DNA from 3 places in the Exiguobacterium sp. GL_137 genome. Region 3 is predicted to be linked to each of the others. Evidence: a T-box and tRNA genes for the amino acid it is inferred to sense, from the RefSeq annotation. Region 3 holds a T-box; the other regions hold tRNA genes.

The links. The T-box of region 3 lies ahead of argS (arginine--tRNA ligase). A T-box ahead of a tRNA ligase gene usually reads a tRNA of that ligase, here a tRNA-Arg.
Region 1: it has a tRNA-Arg gene. The T-box ahead of argS (arginine--tRNA ligase) is inferred to sense a tRNA for this amino acid. The anticodon was not compared.
Region 2: it has a tRNA-Arg gene. The T-box ahead of argS (arginine--tRNA ligase) is inferred to sense a tRNA for this amino acid. The anticodon was not compared.

What each region holds. Positions count from the first base shown of each region.
Region 1 is NZ_CM174406.1:2,140,881-2,144,159, forward strand. It holds gene AC3IRK_RS11280 (hypothetical protein) at 1-536, opposite strand, end outside; gene AC3IRK_RS11285 (hypothetical protein) at 558-1,070, opposite strand; tRNA gene AC3IRK_RS11290 (tRNA-Arg) at 1,185-1,258, opposite strand; gene AC3IRK_RS11295 (metallophosphoesterase family protein) at 1,325-1,831, opposite strand; gene AC3IRK_RS11300 (XTP/dITP diphosphatase) at 1,838-2,434, opposite strand; gene rph (ribonuclease PH) at 2,431-3,183, opposite strand; gene racE (glutamate racemase) at 3,174-3,279, opposite strand, start outside.
Region 2 is NZ_CM174406.1:2,380,893-2,384,171, forward strand. It holds gene AC3IRK_RS12495 (sugar-binding transcriptional regulator) at 1-152, opposite strand, end outside; gene AC3IRK_RS12500 (glutaredoxin family protein) at 267-530, opposite strand; gene AC3IRK_RS12505 (RNA polymerase factor sigma-54) at 527-1,678, opposite strand; tRNA gene AC3IRK_RS12510 (tRNA-Arg) at 1,845-1,920, shown strand; partial or broken gene clpP (ATP-dependent Clp endopeptidase proteolytic subunit ClpP) at 2,098-2,685, shown strand; gene AC3IRK_RS12520 (hypothetical protein) at 2,801-3,037, opposite strand; gene whiA (DNA-binding protein WhiA) at 3,119-3,279, opposite strand, start outside.
Region 3 is NZ_CM174406.1:2,838,196-2,841,474, reverse strand. It holds gene AC3IRK_RS14785 (GGDEF domain-containing protein) at 1-1,141, opposite strand, end outside; T-box leader at 1,267-1,488, shown strand; gene argS (arginine--tRNA ligase) at 1,546-3,228, shown strand; gene AC3IRK_RS14775 (hypothetical protein) at 3,258-3,279, shown strand, end outside.

The DNA of each region.
Region 1 (3,279 bases), 700 kb from region 3:
GGATTCGTTCTTAAATCGATTTGTCCGATCGAACGAAACTGTTCCTCCATCGTCCCGAGCCGGTAAAGCTCGACCCACTCACCTTCATCTGCGTGCATAGGTGATGTTTCACGGATCTTCACATAGGAGGAATCATCCGTTTGTCGCGCATTCCCCTTCTTACGCGAAAGCGATTGGGCCATTTCGTCTAATTTTAATGCAAGACCATAAGGAAGATAGGGAGAGGCAGTTCGTAAGGCCACGTTAAACGAATACCGCTCTCCCTTTTCATACATGAACAGCGCGATGAGTTGTTCGACACCGTCTACATCCAGAAAAGGATCTGCCACTTGTAAATAAGCTTCCACACCATGTTCAGTTGTCAAAAAAGCTTCCTGAATCGTGTAGAGTACATAGAGAACGTCTTCTTCTGTTTTCCAGTCCTCCAATTGCACGAGCTCAGCTGCCAACTCGTCTTGGCTCAATCTGGCAAGCCGCTTGCGTTCGTCTTCCAAGGGTTGTTCCATCCAACGTGATTGCGACTGATTCACAGTCATCCCACCTTTTTCATATCTGTCTTACTTTGTGAACGGATCAAGCAAAGACGTCCAGTTCGAGATAGCCTCTTGTAATTGCCCCGCCTGTTCGATTCCCATTTTGTTAAGTGTATCCAAGGAAACATCCGTTTCCAATAACCGTGTGATGTCTTCCGATTGATTCACGTACTGCTCAAGTTTTTCACTTAAGTTCTTCAGTTCTGCTGGCGGACTGTCTAAGTTTGCAAGCCGTTCATCAATCTGGTTCAATTCTTCGTTCAACTGTTGGACCGTTCCATCATTTTTTAATTGTTCGATTTGCTGATCCAGGGCTTGTTCCGGATTCGCCGCATCACGTGCTTCCGTCGCTGCTTGATCGAGCTTTGTCGATAACTCAGATGTCACTTGCGACGTATCCTTGGCAATGTCTTGCAATTGTCCTGCATAATCGACACTATTCTTTACGTCTGTCACTTGCTGTTTTGCATTATCCACTGTATCCGTAACCTCGCTACAGCCGGCTAAAGCCACTGTCAATACGAGGATTCCACTCATTCTCTTTAACATCCTTATCATCCCTTTCAAGTTCATGATACCTTAAGTATACCCGAAAAAAGGGATAAAAAAAAGAGACCTCCCTCATAAGGGAAGCCTCTATTTTAATTATAGTGTCCCAAGAGGGATTCGAACCCCCGACCGACGCCTTAGAAGGGCGTTGCTCTATCCAGCTGAGCTATTGAGACGTGTCAACACGAATAAACTATACTAAAACAATTCTTTCGTGTCAATCACATTCGCAAAAACTCTTTTTAAAGCACTCCCTCGAGATACAGGGCATTGATTCTTTCGCCTGTCAAATCATAAAAATCAACCGTAAATTGATTATTTTCTACCGTCAACAAGGCATATGTCTTTTCCGGGCGATGACGTGGCATCCGAATCGAGCCCGGATTGATAAATAATTTCCCGTCCCGCTGTTCGGCTTTCGCGACATGCGAATGACCGTATAAAACGATTGCTGCCGCTTTCTGATCGGCATGGTGAACCAATTGATCAAGACTGTACTTGACGTCCTGCCGATGACCGTGGACACATAAGACACGAAACGGTCCTAGCTCTTCAACGACGTCGTCCGGAAAATCATTCCCATAATCACAGTTCCCTTTCACAACACGATAGGGGTATAACGATTCGGCATCTCTTGTCAGTTGGGAATCACCGCAATGAAAGGCAACATCTGCTTCTTGGTGGCGGTTGAATATCGTCAATAGTTCCTGATCGAGACCATGGCTGTCACTTACGATTAACGCTTTCATTTAAAATCACTCTCCCAAAAAAGTAGTTAATGTCGCTTCAAGTTTTCGCAACGCTTGTCCACGATGACTGATGGCCGCCTTTTCACTTTTCGTTAATTCGGCCGCCGTCTGATTTAAAGGCGGAATAATAAACAATGGATCATAACCAAAACCGTTTGTTCCTTTTAATTCAAATCCAATCCGTCCTTCCATCGTCCCACGGACAGTCAATGTTTCACCCGACGGTTTTGCCAGTGACAAAGCACAGACAAATCGGGCTGTTCGCTGTTCTGCCGGTATGTCCGCTAACTTTTCTAACAGCAACGCGTTATTAGCAGCATCTGACTTGTCCTCTCCTGCAAAACGGGCCGAGTAGACACCCGGTGCTCCGTCTAACGCATCCACTTCAAGCCCGGAGTCGTCCGACAGTACGGCATGACCAAAATAGGCCGCTGCCTCTTTGGATTTCAATTCCGCATTTTCTTCAAATGTCGATCCGGTCTCTTCGGTCTCAGGCGCCGTCTCATAATCCAGTAAGGATTCAACGTCGTATCCGAGTCTTCCAAGCATCGCCTGAAACTCACCGACTTTTCCGGGATTTCTCGTTGCTACGATAATTTTCATCCGTGCTCCACCTCTTCCCCGACATACCACCACGAGGCGCCTAACGATTGTTCCGCCGCATGGAGGAGTTCTTCAATACCCTTTTCCCCAAGTTCGAGCATATCGAGCATTTCTTTGCGAGAAAAGGTTGCTTCTTCTCCTGTCGCTTGCAGTTCGACGATTTTTCCGGACGATGTCATGACGAGATTCAAGTCGACATCTGCCGCTGCGTCTTCTTCATAACAAAGATCAAGCAATAACTCCGTCCCGACTTTCCCGACCGATACTGCTGCAATTCCTTCTTTGATTGGTGTATCTGTCAGCTTACCGCTTTGAATCAATCCGTCAACCGCTAAGACGAGCGCCAGGAAACCACCTGTAATGGCCGCTGTCCGGGTTCCTCCATCTGCTTGAAGAACATCACAATCAATCCAAACCGTCCGTTCGCCTAATTTCTCAAGATTGACGACAGACCGCAATGCCCGGCTGATCAATCGCTGAATTTCCATCGTCCGTCCTGTCTGCTTGCCTCGAACGGATTCCCGGCCTGTCCGTTGTGCTGTCGCCCGCGGTAACATCGCATATTCGGCATTGATCCATCCGTGTCGTTTCCCACGCAGGAAGGGCGGTACTTTTTCTTCGACCGTCGCTGTACATAAGACCCGTGTATCACCAACCGATATCAGCACCGATCCTTCTGCGTGTTTATTGACACCCGTCTCGAACTGAATCGTTCGCATGTCTGCTTGTGCTCTTCGATCTAAACGCATTTTTCTTCCTCCGTTCCTAACACTAACCGTTTTGCCTGGACCGGTTGATTTAACCAGTCACTGGCGATTCGTTCAAAAGAGCGTGTATCACCGGTC
Region 2 (3,279 bases), 460 kb from region 3:
ACCCGTTCCGTCAAGCCGAGGCTTGTTGCCAGGGTCCGCCGGCCAATCGGCTGCATGAGCCGGACATAATGAAGTATGTCGTAACGTGTCTGCATTTCTTCGATCAGATCAGGCACGATTCGTTTTTGGATCTGTACTAACTGCCGAATCATGTATTCCCGCTCCTCTCAAGTTGCTGGACACTTTACGTCCCGCGTGTCATATCTTGTCCCACTTGGTACATCCTCATCATAACAGCCCTCGTACAAGGATTCAAGCCTCGCCCTTTAACTTTTTTCAAGTAAGCGGTTTCTTATCGCCTCTGTCTCGAATTTGCCATAACTCCAAATTTCGGACTGATGCATGACGACAGGAATTTCATATAAAAACCGGAGACTGAGCGCAGCATCTTCTTCAATGTTCACTTCTTCGAATGTCCAATCCGGAAATTCATCGAGCACGAAATCAAGTAAGAAGGCGGCTTCCTCACATAGCGTACATCCGGGACGTGAATACAGTGTTAAGGTCGTGTGTTCTTTTGATGGCATCATTCATTCGCCTCTCGTCGTTTCGTCATGTCGGACCGGGTCAAGTACAGACCCGCCCGATACTTCGCGACTGTCCGTCTTGCGACCCGGATGCCTTCCAGGTCGAGACGGTTGACGATCTGTTGATCCGACAGCGGCGAGGTCGCTTCCTGAATCAATTGTGCGATTCGGGCCTTGATTAAAAAGCTCGATGTGCCGCTTTTCGTCTTCGATACAAAAAAATTCTCAAGCTCAAGGGTTCCCTGAACCGTCCGGATCGTTTTGTTGGCAATCGCCCGACCAATCGTCGAAGGATGGTATCCCGTTTGTTCGGCGACTTCTTTTTTCGTCAACGGTTCTAAATGAAGTTCCCCTTTGAACCAACGGATTTGCCGCGCAATGATAACGTCCAGAATCGAATGCAAGGTTTTGCGTCGTCGTTCATAGGCGCTCAAAAAAGGTGTTGCTTCCTCAAGATCCGTCCACGACGTATCAAGTGTTAAGCTATACCAGTTGACTTGCACCTGACCGTCGACCCACTCGACATCGGCTTCCGGGATCGTCATCGTGGTCGATGTCGGTAAGAGTGGGGTTTTCGGTAACCGTTCAATCCGTAGCTTCATTTGTTTCCGCTCTGTCCCGTCATTAATCTTTTCCAAGACGTTTGTAAGAGATTGCCCGTCTGACAGATCAGCGACCAAATCAATCAAACGGTCTTCCTCAAGCTCCATGGCATGCAACAGGCGACACTCCGCTTCCGAGCGTGCCGCGATTCCGGTCGGTTCACATTGCTGAAGCAGTTGTCGTGCCTGCTTGATTGTCGACTCCTCACAGTCAAGCAAAACTGCTAATCGTGCATCGGTCGTTCTGAGTAATCCATCCGCGTCTAAGTACAGGATGAGTTGTTCCGCCATATATCCTATTTCCTGTCTGACCGATTCTAAACGTATTTGCTGAAGAAGTTCCGCTTCAAATGAGTCAATCCGGTCTGCAACCTGCGCTAAATCCGGCGGAATCATTTTTCTTCCATTATGTTCAGTCCGAGTAGCACGACGGATGATTCGGTACAATCGTTCCTCGAGTTCTGCCCGCGTCTCTTCCAGCACCGCCAATTGAAACAACTGAGCGGCTGACATCACGAGACGCTGTTCTTGTTCCTGTCTCTGTTCCATCCGTTCCCCTCCCTTTCCCGATTAAAATAGATTCTGCTTCTATTATATAGGATGGACCTTCATTCAATCGTCTCTTACGTTTTGACAAAAAATCAGTAAACTTGAAAATCTAGTATTGCTTTTCTGAAAAAATGTCGGTATACTATTAATTGTTCAGTAATTACATGCACCCGTAGCTCAGGGGATAGAGCACTGGTTTCCGGTACCAGGTGTCGGGAGTTCAAATCTCTCCGGGTGTACCATACTTGAATCTTCAGGCAATGCCGTTTACGGTATTGCCTTTTTTCTATACTGATATGTTTAACAGGAACTGTTTCAGGAAAAATATATAAAACCAACAGCGTATCTTTTGACCAATATTGACCAAAGGATTATGATAAGGACAAGTCGAATATGAGCTACATACCAACCATAAGGAGGCAAAGACTATGTTAATTCCAACAGTCATCGAACAAACCAACCGCGGGGAACGTGCTTACGATATCTATTCCCGTTTGCTGAAAGACCGCATCATCCTTCTCGGGAGCGCGATTGACGACAACGTCGCCAACTCAGTCGTTGCCCAGTTACTTTTCCTAGCAGCAGAAGATCCAGATAAAGAAATCTCACTTTACATCAACAGCCCGGGCGGCTCAATCACAGCAGGTATGGCGATTTACGATACGATGAACTTCATCAAACCGCAAGTTTCAACCATCTGTATCGGAATGGCTGCTTCAATGGGTGCATTCTTGCTTCAAGCCGGCGCTAAAGGAAAACGTTTTGCACTTCCAAACGCCGAAATCATGATCCACCAACCACTCGGTGGAACACAAGGTCAAGCATCGGATATTAAAATCCATGCGGAACGTATCATCAAAATGCGTGAACACTTAAACAAAATCATGGCTGAAAACACAGGACAACCACTTGAAGTCATCGAGCGTGATACAGAGCGCGATAACTTCATGTCTGCTCAAGCAGCCGCTGACTACGGTTTAATCGACCGCGTCATGGAACGTGCATAATTTTCACCAGACCGTCTTCGCAACTTGCGAGGACGGTTTTTTCATGTGTACAAAAAAAGACCACTGTCCTTTGCGTCACTCTTCTCAGAACAGACGCGGACAGAGGTCCTATTTTTTAGTCAATCAAATCTGTGATATCAGATACGATATCGTGGTTTTCGCGAATCAATGTGTAGATTCCGTTCGCATGAGGTGAAAGTTCTTCTTCCGCCTGCAATTGTTTCAGGAACAACGATGTCGCAAAAGCGACGAGCGTACTTTTTGGTACACCGATTGTTTTCGCTTTTTTCGTAAGCACTTCATCAAACTTCGCATCAACTGTCAGCGAAATACGTTTTTTCTCATTAGCCATTTCAAAAACTCCTTAATTCGAACATTTAGTTGCATCGACTATATATTATAGTAGACTATTGTTCATCTCGCAAGTTACTCCCTAAAGAGCCCCGGTCATCGACTCGCCGTTTCGGATTTTATCCGCAATTTGATCAATCTTGCGCAATCGATGATTGATCCCGGATTTCGAGATGGAACCACTCTCGACCATCTCACCGAGTTCCTGCAAGGTCACGTCTTGATGTGTCACCCGCAAGATGG
Region 3 (3,279 bases):
GCAACACCCGACAAAAAATACGTAACAAACGCGAAATCTCGTCCGCACTTGTCGCATCATAGGCATCCGCGGTTTGATGAAATAGGATGATCGATACATCGACATCTTCGTTTGTGATGGATGGAATCGCAATCATCGAATGACGGTCAACGGGTAAGTCAATTTTAATGTCCGTCCCCCAATCGCACCGAAGACCATGGATGATTGGTGTTTGCAGCTGCTCGGCCTTCAGGGAATGGAATAAAGGCAGGACATCGATGATTGTTTTCGTCCGGATATTGTAAATGGTTTGCTTACGCTGTTGCTGAATTGATATCCAACCTTCCGAAAAATCAATCAGATACGGCAAGTCGCGTAATAAGGAGTCAATCGTTTCTTGTTCGAACTGGGAAATCAGCAGATGTTCTTTGGCGTCATCAAACCGTTTGGCTTTTTCATTCGCTTCGATTGTTTCCCCATGCTGTTGGAGCAATCGTTTGAATAAAAATAAGATCAGCGTCGAGACGGAAGCGGCGATGAGCGGGTTCTCATCATAAAACCAGATTCCGAGCAGAGCACTTAAGATACTGATACCGTAGACAAGTGTCTGCAGACGGACAAGGCGCACCCAATCATATTTCAAATATAAGATGCGGTTGACGAACCGGCATTGGAGGTAGGAAACGATCATGACGGTCGTTAAATATCCGAGAAGCGGAAGGAGTGCTCTCGAGTAAGTAAAGTCAGTTCCAATCGGTCCGCCGAGTACTAAATAGACGAGTGACGGAGAGGCAAGATAAACTAAATCAAACAGAGCATTGATCGGATATAAATATAAAAAACGTTGACGGCGAATTTCTTTTTTATGAGAAAAAAACTGAAAGACGAAGATGCCGATTTGGCTGAGAAGAATGGATGGCCATAATCCGTAATTAAGAAAGATGAATAAAATGATCCCTTCCTGAAACGTATAGTAAATGCCTCCACGACGAACATTATCGAACTGGAACAAGATGATGAGTGCTAGAAGATAAGTGGCATTGCCAAATGAGAGCGGAAAGTCGATGAGTGTGGGATGTGTAAGTAAAATGAAGGTAAGCAGACTAGCAACGAGACACAAGACAAGCCAACTGTTTCGTGCGACTTTTTGATAGTAGACCATGATGCGTCTCCCTCCTTTAACAGTCCTTCCCTACTTATACCCGTTTTGTGGAAATTATGATAAGGGATTTACAAAAAAATAAGGTTGAGAGAATGCAGTGAATTGCGTATAATGTGAAAGATATCAAACAATCGATGACGAAGAAAGTAGCGATATGATTTAATCGACCAGCGAATCAGGGAACGGTGAAAGCCTGAACAGATTAGACCATCGTGAAACGCACTTCCGAGATGCTATCCGAATCCATGTGATCAGGCCTAGCCGGGGGAACCCCGTTATCCCCGTTAAAGTGGGTGTCGTACCGTCGACACCAAGAAGAGTGGTACCGCGGTCATTCCGTCTCTTTGCGTGTTGCGCAAAGGGCGTTTTTTATTGGAAAAAATAAACTGTTTGGAGGAAACAAAATGAGTTACAAGCAACAATATGCCCAAGTATTACATGATGTGATTGGTGATGCATTGTCACAAGAAGAGATCGAACAGTTGATTGAACAACCAAAACATGAGGATCACGGCGATCTGGCATTCCCATGTTTCCAACTCGCAAAAGCATTCCGTAAAGCACCGATGATGATTGCAACGGAACTGGCTGAGAAAATCGATAATTCACTGTTCTCGAACGTGCAGGCAGCTGGACCGTACGTGAACGTCTTCTTAAACCGGGAAGTTGTTTCGCGTGAAATCATTAAACGTGTTTTAGAAGAACAACAAGCTTACGGATCAAGCGAAGCGAACGGCAAAACAATTGTGACTGACTTTTCATCACCGAACATCGCGAAGCCGTTCTCGATGGGACATTTACGTTCGACAGTCATCGGAAATGCGCTGAACCAGATTTCACGAAAAAAAGGATATGATGTCGTCGGCATCAATCACCTCGGAGACTGGGGAACACAGTTCGGGAAATTGATGGTCGCCTACAATATGTGGGGCAAGGAAGAAGACGTCCGGGCTGAACCGATCAAAGAATTGCTCAAACTGTACGTGCGTTTCCACGAAGAAGCGGAAGAAAATCCGGCTCTTGAAGATGAAGGTCGTGCTTGGTTCAAGAAACTTGAACAGGGTGACGAACAAGCAACAGCACTTTGGACGTGGTTCCGTGAAGTTTCGCTCGTCGAGTTCAACCGTGTCTATGAAATGCTTGGTGTCAGCTTCGACAGTTTGAACGGCGAAGCCTTCTATAATGATAAGATGCAGCATGTCATCGACTTATTGGAAGAAAAAGAGTTGCTCGTCGAGTCGGAAGGCGCAATGGTCGTCGACCTCGAAGCAGAAGGAATGCCTCCTGCCTTGATTAAGAAAAAAGACGGGGCGACATTGTATGCAACACGTGATTTGGCTGCTGCCGTCTATCGTCTTGAGACATACGGTTTCGAGCAGGCCTTTTACGTTGTCGGTGGTGAACAGGCCCTCCACTTTAAACAGCTGTTTGCTGTTCTGAAGAAACTTGGCTTTGAAAATGTCGACGGTATGCACCATGTCCCGTTTGGTCTGATTATGAAAGACGGGAAAAAGATGTCGACGCGTAAAGGACGGATTGTCCTTCTTGAAGAAGTGCTTCAAGATGCAATCAATGTCGCGAAACAAAATATCGCCGAGAAAAATCCGAACCTTGCCAATGCCGAACAGACGGCACGCGAAGTCGGTGTCGGTGCTGTCATTTTCCACGATTTAAAAAATGAGCGCATGAACAACATTGAATTTGATCTCGAACAAATGTTGAAATTTGAAGGGGAAACCGGTCCATACGTCCAATATACAAATGCACGGGCAAATTCATTGTTACGTAAAGGCGAATACGATGGATCAGCTTTTGCGGGTAGCGCAGATGACTATTCATGGGGTGTCGTGTCGATGCTGAACCAGTTCTCGGCAGTGATTGACCGGGCGTTTACACGTCGCGAACCATCGATCATCAGCCGTTATGTCCTCGATTTAGCTCAAAGTTTCAACAAATATTACGGACAGGTTCGTGTCCTCGAAGACGATGCGGAAAAACAATCTCGCCTCGCGCTCGTAAAATCGGTTACGATTGTATTGACGGAAGGATTACGCCTGCTTGGTGTCGGCGCTCCTGAAGAAATGTAAGATAAATCAATTAAAGATGGGGTTATCATATGAACAAAGAGACAATGGAAC